DNA from 4 places in the Aerococcus sp. UMB1112A genome. Region 4 is predicted to be linked to each of the others. Evidence: predicted binding sites of a transcription regulator. Region 4 holds the regulator's gene; each other region holds the start of a gene.
The links. Region 4 encodes Rex, which represses fermentation and respiration genes when NADH is low (regulators of the CRP and FNR family bind a similar motif). Its sites were predicted from a motif close to TTGTGAANTANTTCACAA; they were not measured.
Positions count from the first base shown of each region.

Region 1: the regulator Rex is predicted to act here: its motif matches at 1,596-1,613, upstream of pflB (formate C-acetyltransferase).
Region 2: the regulator Rex is predicted to act here: its motif matches at 2,333-2,350, upstream of pdhA (pyruvate dehydrogenase (acetyl-transferring) E1 component subunit alpha).
Region 3: the regulator Rex is predicted to act here: its motif matches at 1,608-1,625, upstream of adhP (alcohol dehydrogenase AdhP).

Region 1 covers NZ_JASPDS010000002.1:163,397-167,957, forward strand. Annotated here, with positions in the region: gene pflB (formate C-acetyltransferase) at 1-1,578, opposite strand, end outside; gene gpmA (2,3-diphosphoglycerate-dependent phosphoglycerate mutase) at 1,844-2,521, shown strand; gene QP860_RS01960 (ABC transporter ATP-binding protein) at 2,601-4,340, opposite strand; gene QP860_RS01965 (ABC transporter ATP-binding protein) at 4,333-4,561, opposite strand, start outside.
Region 2 covers NZ_JASPDS010000016.1:1,930-6,490, forward strand. Annotated here, with positions in the region: gene QP860_RS08405 (hypothetical protein) at 1-238, shown strand, start outside; gene QP860_RS08410 (SDR family NAD(P)-dependent oxidoreductase) at 329-1,084, opposite strand; gene def (peptide deformylase) at 1,465-2,037, opposite strand; gene pdhA (pyruvate dehydrogenase (acetyl-transferring) E1 component subunit alpha) at 2,545-3,648, shown strand; gene QP860_RS08425 (alpha-ketoacid dehydrogenase subunit beta) at 3,651-4,561, shown strand, end outside.
Region 3 covers NZ_JASPDS010000015.1:36,284-40,844, reverse strand. Annotated here, with positions in the region: gene QP860_RS08345 (Nramp family divalent metal transporter) at 1-1,449, opposite strand, end outside; gene adhP (alcohol dehydrogenase AdhP) at 1,670-2,680, shown strand; gene QP860_RS08335 (hypothetical protein) at 2,900-3,334, shown strand; gene QP860_RS08330 (class I SAM-dependent methyltransferase) at 3,528-4,130, shown strand; gene QP860_RS08325 (nitroreductase family protein) at 4,143-4,561, shown strand, end outside.
Region 4 covers NZ_JASPDS010000022.1:6,339-10,899, forward strand. Annotated here, with positions in the region: gene QP860_RS09235 (glycoside hydrolase family 3 protein) at 1-1,397, shown strand, start outside; gene QP860_RS09240 (redox-sensing transcriptional repressor Rex) at 1,476-2,102, shown strand; gene QP860_RS09245 (hypothetical protein) at 2,211-2,405, opposite strand; gene QP860_RS09250 (co-chaperone GroES) at 2,653-2,925, shown strand; gene groL (chaperonin GroEL) at 2,987-4,561, shown strand, end outside.

The DNA.
Region 1 (4,561 bases), on a different contig from region 4:
TGAGTCAACCGCTACGGAGAAACCAGCAATACCAGTTGCCATGGTCCGTTTAACATGAGAATCATGGAGAGCCATTTCAAGACTTTCATAAGAATACTTGTCATGCATGTAGTGGATAACATTTAAAGTATTCACATAAAGTTTACAGATCCAGTCCATCATATCATCGAACTTGTCAATAACTTCATCGTAATCGAGATATTCACTATCAATTGGTTGATAACGAGGGCCAACTTGTACTTTAGAAATTTCGTCTACCCCACCGTTAATAGCATAAAGTAAAGTCTTAGCTAAGTTAGCACGGGCACCGAAGAACTGCATTTGTTTACCGATTTCCATAGCAGACACGCAGCAGGCAATACCATAGTCATCACCGTATTGTGGGCGCATAACTTCGTCGTTTTCGTATTGGATAGAGCTGGTCTTAATTGAAATTTCCGCACAGAATTCCTTGAAGCCTTCTGGTAAGTCTTTAGACCAAAGAACAGTTAAGTTTGGTTCTGGAGCTGTACCCATGTTCTTCAAGGTTTGTAGGTAACGGAAGCTGTTCTTAGTTACTAAGGAGCGTCCATCTAAGCCCATACCTGCAATCGATTCAGTTACCCAAGTTGGGTCCCCAGAGAAGAGTTCATTATATTCAGGGGTACGTGCAAATTTAACGATACGCAATTTCATGATTAAGTGGTCGATGAGTTCTTGCGCTTCAACTTCAGTTAAAGTTCCGTTTTCAAGGTCACGTTGGATATAGATATCCAAGAAGGTAGATGTACGTCCGAATGACATTGCAGCCCCATTTTGTTGCTTAACGGCAGCTAGGTAAGCTAGGTATAACCATTGGATAGCTTCGTGAGCATTTTCTGCAGGACGGCTTAAGTCAAAGCCATATGTCTTACCAAGTTCTTTTAATTCAATTAAAGCACGGTATTGGTCAGATAACTCTTCACGGTGTTGGATAACATCTTGTGACATATCCATGCCATCACCATCGTTGAATTCTTGTAATTTTTCATCCATTAAGAAGTCAATACCGTATAGGGCAACACGACGGTAGTCACCGATGATCCGACCACGACCATAAGCATCTGGCAAACCAGTGATGATCTTGTTGTGACGAGCTTTACGCATTTCAGGTGTGTAAGCATCGAATACCCCTTGGTTGTGGGTCTTACGCCAATCACGGAAGATATGAGAAATTTCAGAGTCAACTTCATAGCCATAAGATTTAGCAGCTTGTTCACTCATCCGAATACCACCGAATGGCTGTAAGGAACGTTTAAACGGTTCATCAGTTTGAACCCCAACGATTTTTTCTTTATCTTTATCAAGATACCCTGCATCATGAGAGGTGATAGTTGATACAATCTTGGTATCCATATCAAGAACACCACCATTTTCTCGTTCTTGTTTGGTTAAGTCCATCACTTGATCCCATAATTCAGTAGTATTTTCAGTTGGCCCTTCTAGGAATGAAGAGTCACCCGTATATTCTGTATAGTTATTTTGGATAAAATCGCGAACATTAACTTCTTCCTGCCATTTCTTACCAGTGAAGCCTTTCCATGCTTTAGTCGTATCCATTATAAATTCATCTCCTTTTGTAATTTATTTCACAATATAACAGATCTGTCTCTAATTATAACAGCTTACCAAACAGATTGCTACACTTTTCACGTGGAAATTTATTAAAATTTAATAATATTTTATGGAAGCGCTTTTAATTAATGGATATTTGCAAAAGCATTTGCCCCTCATCGGCAAATAGCGTAAAATATAGGATAGCAAAGCAAAACTTGCTTTGGTGAATAATAATGCTTGTTCATTAATTATTTTTAGGAGGAATTTTATAATGAAATTAGTTTTCATCCGTCACGGCGAAAGTGAATTAAACTTAGCCAATGTTTTCACAGGTTGGTTAGACCCTCGCCTCTCAGAAAAAGGGGTTAAAGAAGCTCAAAAGGCTGGTCAAGACCTTAAAGAAGCTGGTATTGAATTCGACACGGTTCATACTTCCATGTTATCACGTGCCATCCAAACGACTTATAATGTCTTAGACCAAATGGATCGTCTCTACTTACCCGTCAACAAAAACTGGCGCTTAAACGAACGTCATTATGGAGGCTTACAAGGCTTAAATAAAGCTGAAACTGCTGAAAAATATGGGGATGAACAAGTCCACATTTGGCGTCGTTCCTTCGATGTTCGCCCACCATTAGCTGAAGAAGGCATCGATGATCCACGCTATGCTGACTTAGACCAAAACCGTCTGCTTGCTGGCGAATGCTTAAAAGATACCCTAGCCCGTACCCTACCTTACTGGGAAGACCACATTGCTCCTGAATTAAAACAAGGCAAAAATGTTTTAGTTGTGGCACACGGCAATAGCCTCCGTTCCATTACGAAATACCTAGAAAACATCTCTGACGAAGATATTCCTTCAGTTGAAATTGCAACTGGTGAACCTATCGTTTACGATTTAGATGAAGACCTTAATGTTGTTAACAAAACTATCCTAGAGAAATAATCTGTAAGCTTTTAGAAGCTATAACAAAAGCCAGGTCAATCACTTCCTATAAGCTGATTGACCTGGCTTTTTGTCTGTTCTATTCTTTACTGAAATGGCTAAACTGACTATTATAGAGCTGATAATAGAAGCCTTGGCGGGCGAGTAAATCCTCATGCTTACCTTGTTCAACGATTTGCCCCTGGTCAAGGACGAGAATCACGTCGGCATTCTGAATGGTGGATAGGCGGTGGGCGACAACAAAACTTGTCCGCCCTTGCATCATCTGGTCAAAAGCTTCTTGGACCAAGGCTTCCGTTAAGCTGTCGATGGAACTCGTTGCTTCATCGAGTATAAGCATCTTAAAGTCCGTCAGCAGGATGCGGGCAATACAGATTAGTTGCTGCTGGCCAGAAGATAGGTTAGCTCCAGCGACTTGGACGGGACTGTCATAGCCCTGGTCCATCTGTTGGACAAGGGGGTGGAGGCGAGCTTTTTTACTTGCTGCAATCACTTCTTCATAAGTCGCGTCAGGCTTGCCGTAAGCAATATTGTCGTAGATGGTCCCTTCAAATAGCCAGGAATCTTGCAGGGCCATTCCGAAGAGCTGTCTCAGATAGTTCTTGTCCAGCTGGCGGCTATCCACCCCATCAATTAGGATACGCCCACTATCGAGCTCATAGAAGCGCATCAAGAGATTAATCAAGGTTGACTTGCCTGCTCCGGTTGGTCCGACAATAGCAACTGTTTGCCCTGCTTGAACTTCTAAGGAGAAGTCTTCAATCAATGGATGCTCTTTCTGATAAGAAAAAGCGACCTGGTCAAAGCTAAGCTGCCCTTTAAAAGTAGGGATCTGAGCAACTTGGTAAGAATTGCCGGCCTCTTCTTCTCCCAGCAAGTCAAAAATTCGCTCATTAGCAGCGAGAGCTGTCTGCATCTCATTCACCACCGCGGATATATCATTAAAAGGCTTACTGTATTGGTTAGCATAGGCGAGGAAACTGGAAAAGATCCCCACCGATAGTTGACCGGAAACAACTGCAAAAGCACCGTAGAGCCCGACTGCCCCATAAACTAAGCTATTGACCACTCGGGCTGAAGGATTGACTAGGGCACCGTAAAACTGGGACCAAATGCCGGATTCGTGGAGTTCTTGGTTGAGCTGACTAAAGTTTTCCTCCGCCTGGCCTTCATACTGAAAGCTCTTGACGAGCAGCTGGTTAGCTGCGAGCTCCTCTGTATAGGCATGGAGCTGGCCGCGCAAAGCTAACTGGGTCTGAAAAAAGCGATAGGTGCGGTTGGCGATAAAACTGGACACCGCAATCGACAAAGGTGTCAGAACAATGACAATTAAAGCTGTGCGAACATGGATAGACAGCATCATTACTAGTACCCCTATAATCATTGCTAGACCGGAGAAAAAATTGGTAAAACTTTGGACCAAACCATTTCCCACCAAATCCACGTCATTAATCGCTCGGCTGACTAGGTCACCATGGGCATGCTGGGCGATAAAATTCAAGGGCAATTTTTGCAGCTTTTTAAAAAGATCAATCCGCAAACGGCCCATAAGTCGGTAGCTCAGCTGGTTAATCAGTCGGTTTTGCCCCCACATAAAGAGGGCGGCGAGACCGGCACTGACCAAGAGATAAGCCAGCTGCTGGTATAAGCCAGAAAAATAGACTTGCCCCCTGCCGAGGACCTGGTTGACCGCTTCACCGATTTGAATCGGAATCAAAATTTGGCAGGCTACGGATAGGCTAGCCAAAATAAGAATAAAGACTAAGCTTAAGCTCTCCTGCCTTAAATAAGATAGAAGTGCACGTAAAGACCTAAGCAAGGGACTCGCCTCCTTCTACTAATTTTTGTGACTTGGCCATGGCATAATAGCTAGGACTCTGAGCAAGTAGCTCATCATGCTTTCCAACCGCTTCGACTTGGCCATAGTTTAAGACGATAATTTGGTCAGCTTCAAGCACTGAGGCTAAGCGTTGGGAAACCAATAAGACACTAGCTGATTTTTGGGCAAGGGTCGAACGAATCCGAGCCTCGGTGGCAAAA
Region 2 (4,561 bases), on a different contig from region 4:
TCTGGCCCTGACCGCCTGGCACTTCATCAATCGGAGAGGGGCTAAGCCGCGTCCTCTCTACCGCCAGACCATCCTCACCGTCATATTGGCCGCCCTGTATTTTGCGAGTTTTGGCATTGAAGACCGACTCTTAGCGATCTTTGGCCAAGACAAGACCTGGCCGCTGAACCTCATTTACTTGGTCATTCTCATCTTATCCCTTGTCCTCGCTTGGCCACATAATCGGTCGCTAGGTTAAATCAATAAAAAGGCTGGAGCTTTTGCAGTTCCAGCCTTTTCTTGTATCGAAGTGAAGTGATTCTTAAACAGTCTATATTTTGTTATTTCATTAAACGGCCGTATAACCGCCATCGACCTTGATGTCGGTCCCTGAGATAAAGGACGCATCGTCAGAAGCGAGGAAGAGGATAGCAGCAGAAACTTCATCGACTTCTCCCATGCGGTTAATCGGATGCAAGCTCGCTAATTTTTCACGAATTTCGGGAGCAACGGTTTCTGTCAGAGGTGTATTGATATAACCAGGGCAGACCATGTTGCAGCGGATCCCTTCTTCCAAGTAATCGGTTCCCACCTGCTTGGTCAACATTTGGATACCGCCCTTAGTGGTGGCGTAGGCCGTTAAGCCTTGACGTGCCACGTGGGAGTGAATGGAGCCAATATTAACGATAGCACCCCCGCCACCTTGGCTTAGAAATTGTTCGACAGCAAATTTATTCGCGTAGAAGGCCCCATCGAGGTTAATGGCCCGCACTTTTTTGTAATCTTCGACTGAGAGGTCGGCAATCTTCGCTTCAATATTAATTCCCGCATTGGCTACCATGACATCTAGCTTGCCGAAGTGGTCAACAGTCTTTTGAATTAATTCGCGGTTGTCAGTCTCTTGGCCAGAGTCAGCTTGGATAAAAATAGCCTCGCCCCCAGCTGCCTGGATCTCGTCAACAACGCGCTGGCCTTCTTTTTCATTAATATCAGCCACAACGACTTTAGCAGATTCGGCAGCGAAAGACTTGGCAGCATCTTCACCAATACCAGAGGCTGCCCCGGTAACGATAACCACTTTATCAACAAAACGATTATAAGACATCAAACATTCCTCCTTAGTTTACATAGGATAATTTCATTCTTACATCCTACATTTCCACCATAAAATAAAGGCTTACAATTGTAAAATATTTTTAATCCGAAATATCTTACACCTATATACCAAAAAGCGATCAAGCAAGTTTGAAAAAAACTAGCTGCCTCTGTTAGCGAGTGAGTTGCCGGTACTTGCGAGTGAGGACTCTGTTAGCAACTAGGAAGCCGATAACTTGTAAATCAGGCCTCCATTAGCAAGTAGGCTGTCGGCAACTTGCGAATGCGGCTTCCATTAACAAGTTGAACCTCTACTAGGCAAGCTCCCACACCCTCACCATAAAGAAAACAAGCTAGCCAGGGTCTGGCTAGCTTGTTGATCCTTCATCCTTAAAATTCTTCTCCCAATACAAATGAGTTCTCGTCGAGGGAGAAGGGGTTGTCTTGGTTGATGTGGTCGTAGTAGAGGATGCCGTTGAGGTGGTCGATTTCGTGTTGGAGGACGATGGCGGGGTAGCCTTTGAAGCGTTTTTTGTGCTCATTGCCTTCCAAGTCTTGGTAGCGGAGGGTGATGCGCGCATAGCGAGGCACATAGCCAGGGACGTCTTGGTCGACGGACAGGCAGCCTTCGCCGCTCGGTAGGGCCACTTTTTCTAGGGAGTGGCTGAGGATGCGCGGGTTGCAGACGACTTCTTCCATTATAATCTTGCCGTCTGGGTCTTCCAGGTCAGGGATCAGGACGGCGGTCATTTGCTTGGAGACATTGACTTGGGGAGCAGCCAGGCCTACGCCTGCACGGAGGCCGTACTTTTCAGCGATTTCTTCATCTTGGCTGTTGTGCAGGTAGTCCATTAAGTCTTGGGCGAAGGCGCGGTCCTCGTCAGTCAGAGGGAAGGTCACTTTCTCAGCGGTTTTGCGCAGGGTGGGGTGGCCGTCCCGGATAATATCATCCATTGTAATCATATTGATATAACATCCTTTCTAGTCTAGTAAATGTCTTCCCCTCATTATACCGTTAAAGCCGGGAAATGTTTAGCGCTTTTGCTTAATATTTAAGGCGAAAAAAACAGCTCGCGAAAAAGCTTTCAAAGGATTAGGCCGTGTAAACGCTTAAAACAGGCTACTTTGCTCCTTGTCCTAGATGAGACTATAACAGATGATCCAAAATGATTGGTACAGTTAAATGATTTAATTTACGAATAAGAACAAAAATCGCATTTAAAGGCCTGAGATCATAGGCTTGTCATAAGAACAAACTTTGTGAAAAAAGGCTCAAAGTATAGAAAAGACAGCCTTTTCATTAATTTTTCTGTACTATAAAAGAACTTTTGCTTGGACAAGCTATAAGACTTGCTTTTTATACGCTAAAATGATACTTTATAACAGAGGGCTGCATTTAATTGATACAGAATTGAATGCACTTGATTTATTACTGAAAGAATTTCAATTATAAGAGAGGAATGATTATAAATGGCTAAACAACCAGTAGATTATGCTGCGCAGTTGGAAGCAATTGACGAGCTTTTCCCAATGGTTCGTATCTTAGACGAAGAAGGGAAAGTCGTTAATGAAGAGATTATGCCTGATTTATCAGACGATGAATTAGTTGAATTAATGAAACGGATGGTGTTCTCTCGGACGCTTCACGAACGTTCTATGGCTCTCGCTAAGCAAGGACGTTTAGGTTTCTACGCACCTACCTATGGGCAAGAAGCTTCCCAAATGGCGAGCTCTTATGCTTTCGAAGAAGGTGACTGGTTATTCCCAGGCTATCGTGACGTTCCTCAATTAATCGCTAAAGGCTTGCCTATCTACAAGGGCTTCCTCTGGTCACGTGGACACGTTGAAGGGAACGACTACCCTGAAGACCTACATGCGATGCCACCACAAATCATTATCGGTGCTCAATTAATCCAAGCTATGGGTAATGCTGTTGGCCAAAAATTAAATGGTTCCGACAATGTGACTTATGTCTACACTGGTGACGGTGGTTCATCCCAAGGTGACTCTTATGAAGGCTGGAACTATGCAAGCCGCTACAAAGCACCAATCGTATTCTTCATCCAAAACAACGGTTTCGCAATCTCAACCCCACGCGAAAAACAATCCGCTGCTAAGACCTTAGCTCAAAAAGCTGTGGCAGCAGGTATCCCAGGGGTACAAGTTGACGGTAACGACGCCCTAGCTGTTTACGCTGTAGCTAAACAAGCACGTGAATATGCCGCTGCTGGTAATGGTCCTGTCTTGATTGAAACCATCACCAACCGTTTAGGTGCTCACTCAACATCAGGTGACAACCCTAAACTTTACCGGACTGATGAAGATATCGAACTATGGACCGGCCGTGAACCTCTCTTACGTATGCGTAAGTTCATGGAAGACAAGGGTCTATGGAATGAAGACATGGAAACTGAATATGTTGACCAAGTGAAAGAAGAAATCAAAGAAGCGATTCAAAAGGCAGAAGCTGCCCCACAACAAAAAGTTTCTGATTTCTTGAAGAACATGTTCGAAAACCCTGGTCAAAACATTAAAGAACAAATCGAACAATATGAAGCAAAGGAGAGTGAATAAGCATGGCTAAAAAGAACAACCGCAACAAAACAATGGTTGAAGCCGTTACAGAAGCGTTAGACCAAGAAATGGCACGCGATGAAAAAGTCTTAATCTTTGGTGAAGATGTGGGTAAAAACGGCGGTGTATTCCGTGCCACCACAGGCTTATACGACAAGTATGGTGAAGACCGTGTCAGCGATACACCTCTATCCGAATCAGGTATTGGTGGTTTAGCCATTGGTTTAGCTCTTCAAGGCTTCCGTCCTGTTATGGAAATCCAATTCTTCGGTTTCGTATTCGAAGTTATGGACTCCATCTCTGGTCAAATGGCACGTACCCGTTACCGTATGGGTAGCACCCGCCATATGCCTATTACCGTTCGTTCACCATTCGGCGGGGGCGTTCACACACCTGAAATGCACGCGGACTCCCTTGAAGGCTTAATGGCCCAATCTCCAGGTCTTAAAGTGGTTATCCCATCAAGCCCATACGAAGCAAAAGGTCTCTTGACCGCTTCTATCCGCGACAATGACCCAGTTGTCTTCTTAGAACACATGAAACTTTACCGGTCATTCCGTGAAGAAGTTCCAGAAGAACAATATGAAATTGAATTGAACAAGGCCAATGTTGCCCGCGAAGGTAATGATGTGACTGTCATTGCTTACGGCTACATGGTGCGTGAAGCATTGAAGGCTGCTGAAGCCCTTGAAAAAGACGGCATCTCAGCTGAAGTTATCGACTTACGTACCGTTCAACCTCTAGATATGGAAACCATCGGGGCTTCTGTTGACAAGACAGGCCGTGTGGTAATGGTTCAAGAAGCTCAACGTCAAGCAGGCGTGGGTAACCAAGTGATTGCTGAAATTTCACAACGCAATATCTTGAGCTTAGAAGCACCTATCCAATTCGTATCTGCTGCAGATACTGTCTT
Region 3 (4,561 bases), on a different contig from region 4:
GGCTGTGGCGCTGGCTTGGTCACCTAAGAAGGCTTCGAATTGTTGGGGCAGGCCGATTAAGTTGAGATAGGTCAAGCTCACAACGGACAGCCAGCCTAGCCCGCTGATAATTAGGGAGTTTTTAAAGCGTCCCTTCATCTCCAGCTTATTGTTAGTCATCATGAGCAAGGGGACGATGGAGAAGGGGAGGGCGAAGGCTAAAAAGACTTGGGAATTATTCATGAGATTATTCAAGGCAGTGTGCTCTTCAACCGTGGACTGGCCCTGGGTCACCCAGACACAGATAATGACCGGAATCACAGAGAGCAAGCGGGTGGTTAAACGACGGGCCCAGATTGGCATCCGCATATGGATAAAGCCTTCCATGATAACTTGGCCAGTGAGAGTCCCAGTGATGGTTGAATTCTGTCCAGAGGCTAAGAGGGCCAGGGCAAAGAGGGTAGAGAGGAGGCCCGTCCGCGCAACAGCCGCCAGGGGTCCCGTTGCCATAGCGTCCGGTTGGGAGAGGGCCTGGTAAAGGCCGAAGAAGGAGGGGTCAGTGACCGTGCCAGTCTTAAAGACTGCAACCCCCATGATGAGGAGTAAGGCATTAACAAAGAAAGCCAGGGTTAATTGGATATTGGAGTCCCAAGTAGTGAAACGGATCGCCGATTGGATGGCTTGGGGCTTTTGGTGGTCAATCTGCCGGGTTTGGGAGACAGCAGAGTGGAGGTAGAGGTTATGGGGCATCACGGTAGCCCCGATGATTCCAAGGGCGCCGGTTAAGGGCGTCTGGCCGCCAATTTCAGGTTCTCTGGCGAAACTTTTACCAGTTGGGATGAAGCCTTCCAAGAGCGCCGCCCAGTCAGGTTTAGAGAGGGCGACTTGGTAGACGAAGATAAATAAGATCACAAAGATTAAGCAGACGACCAAGGCTTCGATCTTACGGAAGCCGACCTTGCTGAGGAGTAAGAGCAGGAGGACGTCGAAGACTGTGATCAGGACAGCTAGGAACATGGGGATATGGAAGAGGAGGTAGAGGGCAATGGCTGCCCCGATGACTTCTGCCACATCGGTTGCCATAATCGCAAGTTCCGTGATGATCCAGAGAATGAAGCCTAAAGGGCGGGAGGTTCGGGCGCGGATGGCTTGGGCCAGGTCCATTTGGGTGACGATGCCGAGCTTGGCTGCCATGTACTGGAGGAGCATGGCGATCAGGCTGGACATGAGGATAACTGACATGAGCAAGTAGCCGAAGTTTTGCCCACCGGTAATGGAAGTGGACCAGTTGCCCGGATCCATATAACCCACAGCGACTAAGGCACCGGGGCCGGAATAGGCGAGTAGGGTGCGCCAGAAGCCCTTGCCTTGGGGGACGCTGATACTGCCGTTGATCTCTTCTAGGGAAGGGCCATTGGCATGCTCGAATAAATGATGGTTGGGACTTTCTTTTGACAAAGCGAACACCACTTTCTATACTAAATGATTTTGCATTCATATATATCATACGCTTATCTTTAAGCGATGCAAGAAGTTATTTTTAGGTATGCCGAATTAAATGCGAAAAAATTAGGGACTATGCAAATGTGGTCATCGGAATAAAGTTTCATTCATCAATTGAATAGAGAGTGTTCACTCATTCACAAGATTTGCTTATAATTGTCTTAAGCAATTAAAGGAGGAAGAAAGTATGAAAGCAATTGTTGCAACCGAAGACCATAAAGCTAAAGTTGTTGATAAAGAGCTCAGACCTCTAGAATATGGGGAAGCCCTGCTCGATATGGAGTGTTGCGGGGTTTGCCATACCGACTTACATGTGAAGAATGCTGATTTCGGCGATGTTTCGGGTGTCGTCCTAGGCCATGAAGGAATTGGCGTCGTGAAGGAAGTTGGCCCAGGAGTCACTTCCTTAAAGGTAGGCGACCGAGCGAGTGTGGCTTGGTTCTTCGAAGGCTGCGGGCACTGTGAATACTGCATCTCCGGTCGAGAAACCCTTTGCCGCCAGGTGAAGAATGCTGGCTATACGGCTGATGGGGGCATGGCCCAAGAATGTATCGTCACAGCTGACTATGCGGTTAAAGTACCAGAAGGCTTAGGTTCAGCGGAGGCCTCTTCGATTACCTGTGCTGGGGTGACAACCTATAAGGCCCTCAAAGAATCCCAAGTTCGTGCGGGGCAATGGCTGGTCCTCTTTGGTTTGGGCGGTCTCGGCAACCTAGCCCTCCAATACGCCAAGAATGTCTTCAATATGAAGGTCGCGGCGGTTGACATTAACCCAGGCCAATTAGATTTTGCCAAGCAATTTGGAGCTGATATCTGCTTGAACCCAGAGACAGATGACGTGGCTAAGATCGTCCAAGAAAAAACCGGTGGCGCTCACGGCGCAGTGGTGACAGCCGTTAACAAAGCAGCCTTCGACTCAGCTGTTAATGCGGTCCGGGCTGGGGGAACGGTTGTGGCAGTTGGTTTACCTGTCGACACCATGGACCTCTCCATTCCTCGTTTGGTCTTGGATGGTATCCGGGTCGTTGGTTCCCTAGTCGGTACTCGAGAAGACCTGGCTGAAGCCTTCCAATTCGGCGCAGAAGGCAAGGTTGTTCCCCAAGTTCACATGCGCCCTATGGAAGACATCAACGACATCTTCGACGAAATGGAAAAAGGCCAAATTCGCGGCCGGATGGTCATTGACCTGAAAGATTAAAAGGGGCGACCCTTTAAGAAAATTCCTTTGACTTCTTTAAGAGTGGCTGGAGCTTTGTTTCTAGCCACTTTTTGTGTAAAGAAACTTTCCGAACAATTATTGAAAGCGCTCCTAAAATCTTTTTTCATAAAATATGACTTTATACTCGATTTTTGATCGTTTTTCCTATATACTAATTGTAGTGAAAAAATTCACAAAAATTGAAAAGGTGGTATAGATATGAGAAAGGCAGAAGTATTTAAGTTTCATTTCCGTAACGGTGGCGAGTGGGAAGTTTCAGCTGAACACATCGGAGACTTATGGATCAAACGTGTTTCGAATAGTTTAGGCCGGATCAACGGTGGCGAAATCCTTGAAATTAATCCAGCAGAAAGTCTTAAAGTGGAAATTTTACCAGATGCTGATACTTTCCAATCCGATTCCATTGACCAAGGTGGCCTTGAAACTGGGATGTTTGAAACCATTACTCGTAACCGAGGAATTGAATGGGTAACCTTATCTTGGTCAGACGGTCAAGAGAGCGAAATTTATTTCCCCTTTGAACCTGTTGATGAAGACGGTTTGGAAAATAAATATATGTCTTCTAAAGTTGGAGAAAATGGCCACCTTTACATTGTGATTGACCAAGAGAGAAAAGTTTCAGACATCTATTAATAGAAAATAAAAGTTTGCGATCTGTTAGTCGTCTAAGCTTTTACAAAAGTTTTTACCATAAAGAGCCCGGCTTACTGGGCTCTTTTCTTATGGACAAGTTTTGCTGACGGAGAAGTCAGCCAGAACAGTTTTTTCTTGCTATTTAAACTTATAATTAGTAAGATAAAATTGAAAAAAGTGAAGGAGTTGGCTTATGGCACACCAATATTTTGACGACAATCGTGACTTGGCTCATGATCTCAAGACCTATGAGACGGAGCTTTTTGGGGAGAGCTTTCGTTTTACCACGGATAGTGGAGTCTTTTCGCGAGACCGCTTAGATTTTGGTTCACGCTTGCTATTAGAGACTACCGCTCATTTAGACTTTCCAGAGGGTCCCTTCCTCGACCTAGGTTGTGGCTATGGCCCAGTAGGAACGGTGCTCGGGCGTCTATACCCTGAACGCACCATTCGTATGGTGGATGTGAGTGAACGGGCCCTGGACTTAGCTCAGGAGAATACGGCCCTGAATGGGGTCTCCAATGTTGCCATCAGCCGGTCGTCAGCTTATGACCAGATTACAGACGAGCGCTTTGCGGCGATCTTCACGAATCCCCCTATCCGAGCCGGCAAGCAAGTGGTCCATCAGTTCCTAGAAGGGGCCTATGACCAGCTCTTGCCTGGCGGGCTCTTGCTGGTAGTGATCCAGAAGAAGCAAGGAGCTCTTAGCGCCCGGAAGAAGATGGAAGAAGTCTTTGGTCAAGTGGAAGAAATTGAACGCAAGAAAGGATATTGGATTCTTTCGAGTCAGAAGTAAGGAGTGACGGTAATGTGTGCAGCAAATGAATGGCTAGATAAGCAGTTGGACCACCGGACGATTCGCGAGTTCAAGGATCAAGCGGTGCCTGAAGAGATTGTTGACCAATTGGCGGAAGTGGCTATGCGGACAGCAACGAGTGAGGGGATGCAGATGGCTTCAATTATTCGGGTGAAGGATCCGGACAAGCGCCATGCCATCGCTGAAGTGGGCAAGCAAGAATATATTGCCCGGGCTCCTGAACTCTGGATCTTTCTCGTGGACACCTACCGCAACCAACAGATTGCGGAGCGGGAAGGCCGTGAGAACCTAGCTGCCCATCAGTTGGAACGTTTCCTCCAAGGCTATAGTGATGCGGTATTGATGGCCCAAAATGTGAATAATGCGGTGGAATCCTTGGGCATGGGAGCTGTTTTCCTCGGTAGCATCCA
Region 4 (4,561 bases):
CCTTTGGCGAGAATCCCGAACAGATTTCAGAAATTGCTGAAACGATTATTCCTGTCTACCAAGGAGAGGACTTAGATGACCAGGGCGTTGCCCTCACCATCAAGCACTTCCCAGGTGGTGGTGCACGGGAGAATGGCTTCGACCCTCACTATGAAGAAGGGAAGTTTAATGTTTACCCAACTCCTAATAGTTTAGAGACCTATCACTTACCACCCTTCAAGGCAGCTATTAAGCACCAACCAAGCTCGATCATGCCTTACTATGCGATTCCTAGCCAGGAAAAATCCAACCTGCCCCAAGAACCCTTCCAAGCAGGTTTTGAAGAGGATGTTGCTTTTGCTTACAACCGCCAATTCCTCCAAGAGCTCTTGCGTGATGACCTAGGCTTTAAGGGCTATATCAACTCAGATACAGGGGTCTTGGATGCTTGTGCCTGGGGTGTTGAAGACCTAACTAAGCCGGAGCGGGTAGCTAAGATGCTCAAGGCGGGGACGAATATTGTCTCGGGGACCACAGAGGTTGAAGCCTTTGAGGAAGCCATGACCCAGGGCTTGGTCGACGAAGAGACAGTGAATGCCCGTTTGGAAGGCACTTTGAAGGAGCTTTTTGCTCTCGGCTTATTCGAGAATCCTTACCAAGATATTGACCAGGCAGAAGCTATCACCAATACGGAAGATAGCCGCGAGATAGCCTATCAGGCCCACCAGGAATCGGTGGTTCTCTTGAAGAATGACCAAGAGCTCTTGCCTTTGACTGAGGACAAGTTAGCGGGCAAAAAAGTTTATGCGGAAATCTTTACCAAGGTCTATAATGAAGAGGAAATGGCCAGCCGCCGCAAGCAAGGAATCTTCGGTAATACCGATGAACTGAACCAAGAATTACCAGAGCAGATTCGCAAGGCCTTCCCACAGATTGACCTGGTGACGGACTACCACGAAGCGGATATTGCCTTACTCTTCTTAGAACCAATCTCGGGTTCTTACTTCGAAGCCACTTCAGGCTATCTGGACTTACAGATCCACCAAGCAACCAACGTGGACCTCGACCGGGTGAAGGCCATCCAAGCAGCGGTTGACCATACGATTATTAACGTTAACCTCGACTTGCCATTTATCTTGGAAAATGTTGAGCCTTTAGCTGATGCCTTAACTGCCAGCTTCAATAGCTTTATCCAGGCCATCATTGATGTCTATACAGGGGCCTGCCCTGCCAAGGGGAAATTGCCTCTAACCCTACCTGCCAATGATGACGTGATTGCGGTTAATGATGAAGGCATTTGTGCCTCACCAAATGATGTACCAGGCTACGATAAGGACAAGTATATGGACCGCGCTTATGCCTATCAAGATAGTGCGGGAAATAGCTACACTTATGGTTTCGGCTTAAGCTTAAATTAAAGTTTTAGATTTGCTCCAAAGTCGAAATCCTGGTAAAATATTCCTATTCTATTTTTCACAATTGAACAAACAGGGGGGATTCTAGTGAAAAAGATACCAAAGGCAACAGCTAAACGCTTATCAATCTACTATCGATGCTTGAAGAATTTCAAGGCAATGGGGATGGACCGTGTCTCTTCCGAACAGATTTCTGATGCGGTAAAAGTGGACAGTGCCACCATCCGACGTGATTTTTCTTATTTTGGGACTTTAGGCAAACGGGGCTATGGTTATGAAATTGATCATTTAATTGAATTTTTCAGCCGCCTACTGAGCCAAGACCAGCTCACCATGGTCGCTCTGATCGGTGTGGGGAATTTGGGGAATGCCTTAATTTCTTATAATTTTAAGCAGTCAAACAATGTTCATATTAATGCCGCTTTTGATATTGACCCAGATAAGGTGGGGAAGATTCATGAGGGGGTTCCGATTTATAGTATGGACGAGTTAGTTGACCAATTGGAAGCGCGCCAGATCGATATCGTGATCTTGGCCGTACCAGGTCAGGCTGCTCAGAGTGTGGTGCCACAGCTTGAAGAAGCTGGCGTCAAGGGTATTTTGAATTTTTCGGCCAGCCGACTTAATGTTCCTAAAGATATTTTTGTCCAAACAGTTGACTTAGCTAATGAATTACAAACGCTGATCTACTACGTGACCAACCACTAAGGAGAAAAACTTTCTAGCCTAAAACGATCAAAAAAGTGCCTCAAAGGAGCCAAGTAGCTCTCTTTGGGGCACTTTTTGATTAATGGCTTTTAAGCCGACTTATCTGGTTTATAGATTTTTGATTCTCTGGTAGGCTCGAATTAATTGGATACTTTGGAAGATATCGTGGCTTGCTAAGAGAATATTAATGAAGGGAAGGAAGGACCAACCGTTTTCACTGACCATTGAAATAGCCAGGGAGAGGAAGAGACCAGCCAGGATGATTTTTAGCACAATATTCATGACTAGTGATTGTAAAGACATAGCAACACTCCTTTTTAATCTTGCATCGTAATATGTAATGTAACGAAAATATAGCTAAAAGACAAGTGAGATCAGCTATTTTGGCGGAAAATTTAAAGAAAGGCTAAAAGGTCAAAAAAAGTCAACAAAAGACTTGCATTCTAAAATAAAATGTTTTAAGATAATAAATGTAAGTTAGCACTTGGAAGTTGTGAGTGCTAACGATAAAAAGTGAATTGTTTTTGGAACTGATGGAGGAATGTGAATTATGTTAAAACCTTTAAATGAACGTGTGATTGTTCAGCTTGAAGAACAAGAAGAAAAAACAACGTCTGGTATTATACTACCATCTGCAGCCCAAGAAAAATCCCAAGTGGGACGTGTTATTGCAGTTGCAGATGAAACAGAAGATTTCACAAGTCCAGTTAAGAAAGATGACCTTGTCTTATTTGAAAAATATGCCGGCAATGAAGTGGAATATGCTGGTGAAAAATACCTCATCTTAAAGGCGAAAGATATTGTCGCTGTCATTGAAGACTAGATCAAAAATTAAATTTAAAGATTGAATCATTACTTGTGTATCGAGAGGAGCATGAATTTTAATGGCAAAAGATATTAAATTTTCAGAAGATGCCCGTCAAGCTTTAGTGCGCGGTGTGGACAAGTTAGCGAATACGGTGAAGATTACCTTGGGGCCTAAGGGACGTAACGTTGTCCTCGAACAAAGCTATGGTTCACCATTGATCACTAATGATGGGGTAACCATTGCTAAAGATATCGAATTAGAAGACCACTTCGAAAACATGGGGGCTAAATTAGTCGCTGAAGTAGCTTCTAAGACCAATGATGTAGCTGGTGACGGAACCACTACTGCAACAATCCTAACCCAAGCGATTGTTCGTGAAGGCTTGAAGAATGTGACCGCTGGTGCTAACCCTGTCGGCGTTCGCCGCGGGATTGACGAAGCAATCCGGACAGCTGTTGAAGGCTTGAAGGAAAACTCTGTTCAAGTGGAATCTCAAGATGCCATTGCTAACGTTGCCGCTATCTCATCAGGTGACCAAGAAGTCGGCAAGCTAATTGCTGAAGCTATGGGCAAGGTTGGCGAAGATGGTGTGATTACCATTGAAGACTCTAAGTCTATCGATACGACCTTAGATGTGGTTGAAGGGATGGAATTCGACCGCGGTTACCTCTCCCAATATATGGTAACAGACAATGAAAAAATGGAAGCCAGCTTGGAAAATCCTTACATTCTCTTAACAGACCGTAAGATTTCAAATATCCAAGATATCCTTCCTCTTCTTGAACAAATCTTACAACAAGGTAGCCCACTGCTCTTAATTGCTGATGATGTAGATGGGGAAGCTCTCCCAACCCTAGTACTGAACAAATTACGCGGGACCATGAATGTGGTTGCTGTTAAAGCACCAGGTTTCGGCGACCGTCGTAAAGAAATGCTAGAAGACTTAGCTGTCTTAACGGGTGGTCAAGTGATCTCTGAAGATCTCGGCTTAGAATTGAAAGACGCAACCATCAACCATTTAGGTAAGGCTGGTAGCGTTACTGTAACCAAGGACCACACCACAGTTGTTGAAGGTGGCGGCAATAAGGAACAATTAGAACAACGTATTGCCTTAATCCGTAAACAAATCGAAGAAAGCACATCTGACTATGACCGTGAAAAACTCCAAGAACGCTTAGCTAAATTAGCTGGTGGGGTAGCCGTTGTTAAAGTCGGTGCCGCAACTGAATCTGAACAAAAAGAACGTAAACTCCGCATTGAAGATGCCTTGAATGCAACCCGTGCAGCAGTTGAAGAAGGTATCGTTGCTGGTGGGGGTACTGCTCTCATGAACGTTCAAGAAAAAGTTGAAAAAGCAACCGAAGAGCTGGAAGGTGACGCCGCAACAGGTGCTCGGATTGTAGCCCGCGCCTTGGAAGAACCTCTCCGCCAAATTGTTGAAAATGCTGGCTTAGAAGGCTCAGTTATTGTGGAACGCCTCCGTTCTAAAGACCTAGGTATTGGTTTCAATGCCCAAAACAATGAATGGGTAGATATGATTGAAGCTGGGATTGTTGACCCAACTAAGGTAACGCGTTCAGCCCTACAAAATGCTGGCTCAGTTGCAGGCCTTATCCTCTCAACAGAAAGTGTTGTTGCGGATAAACCAGAA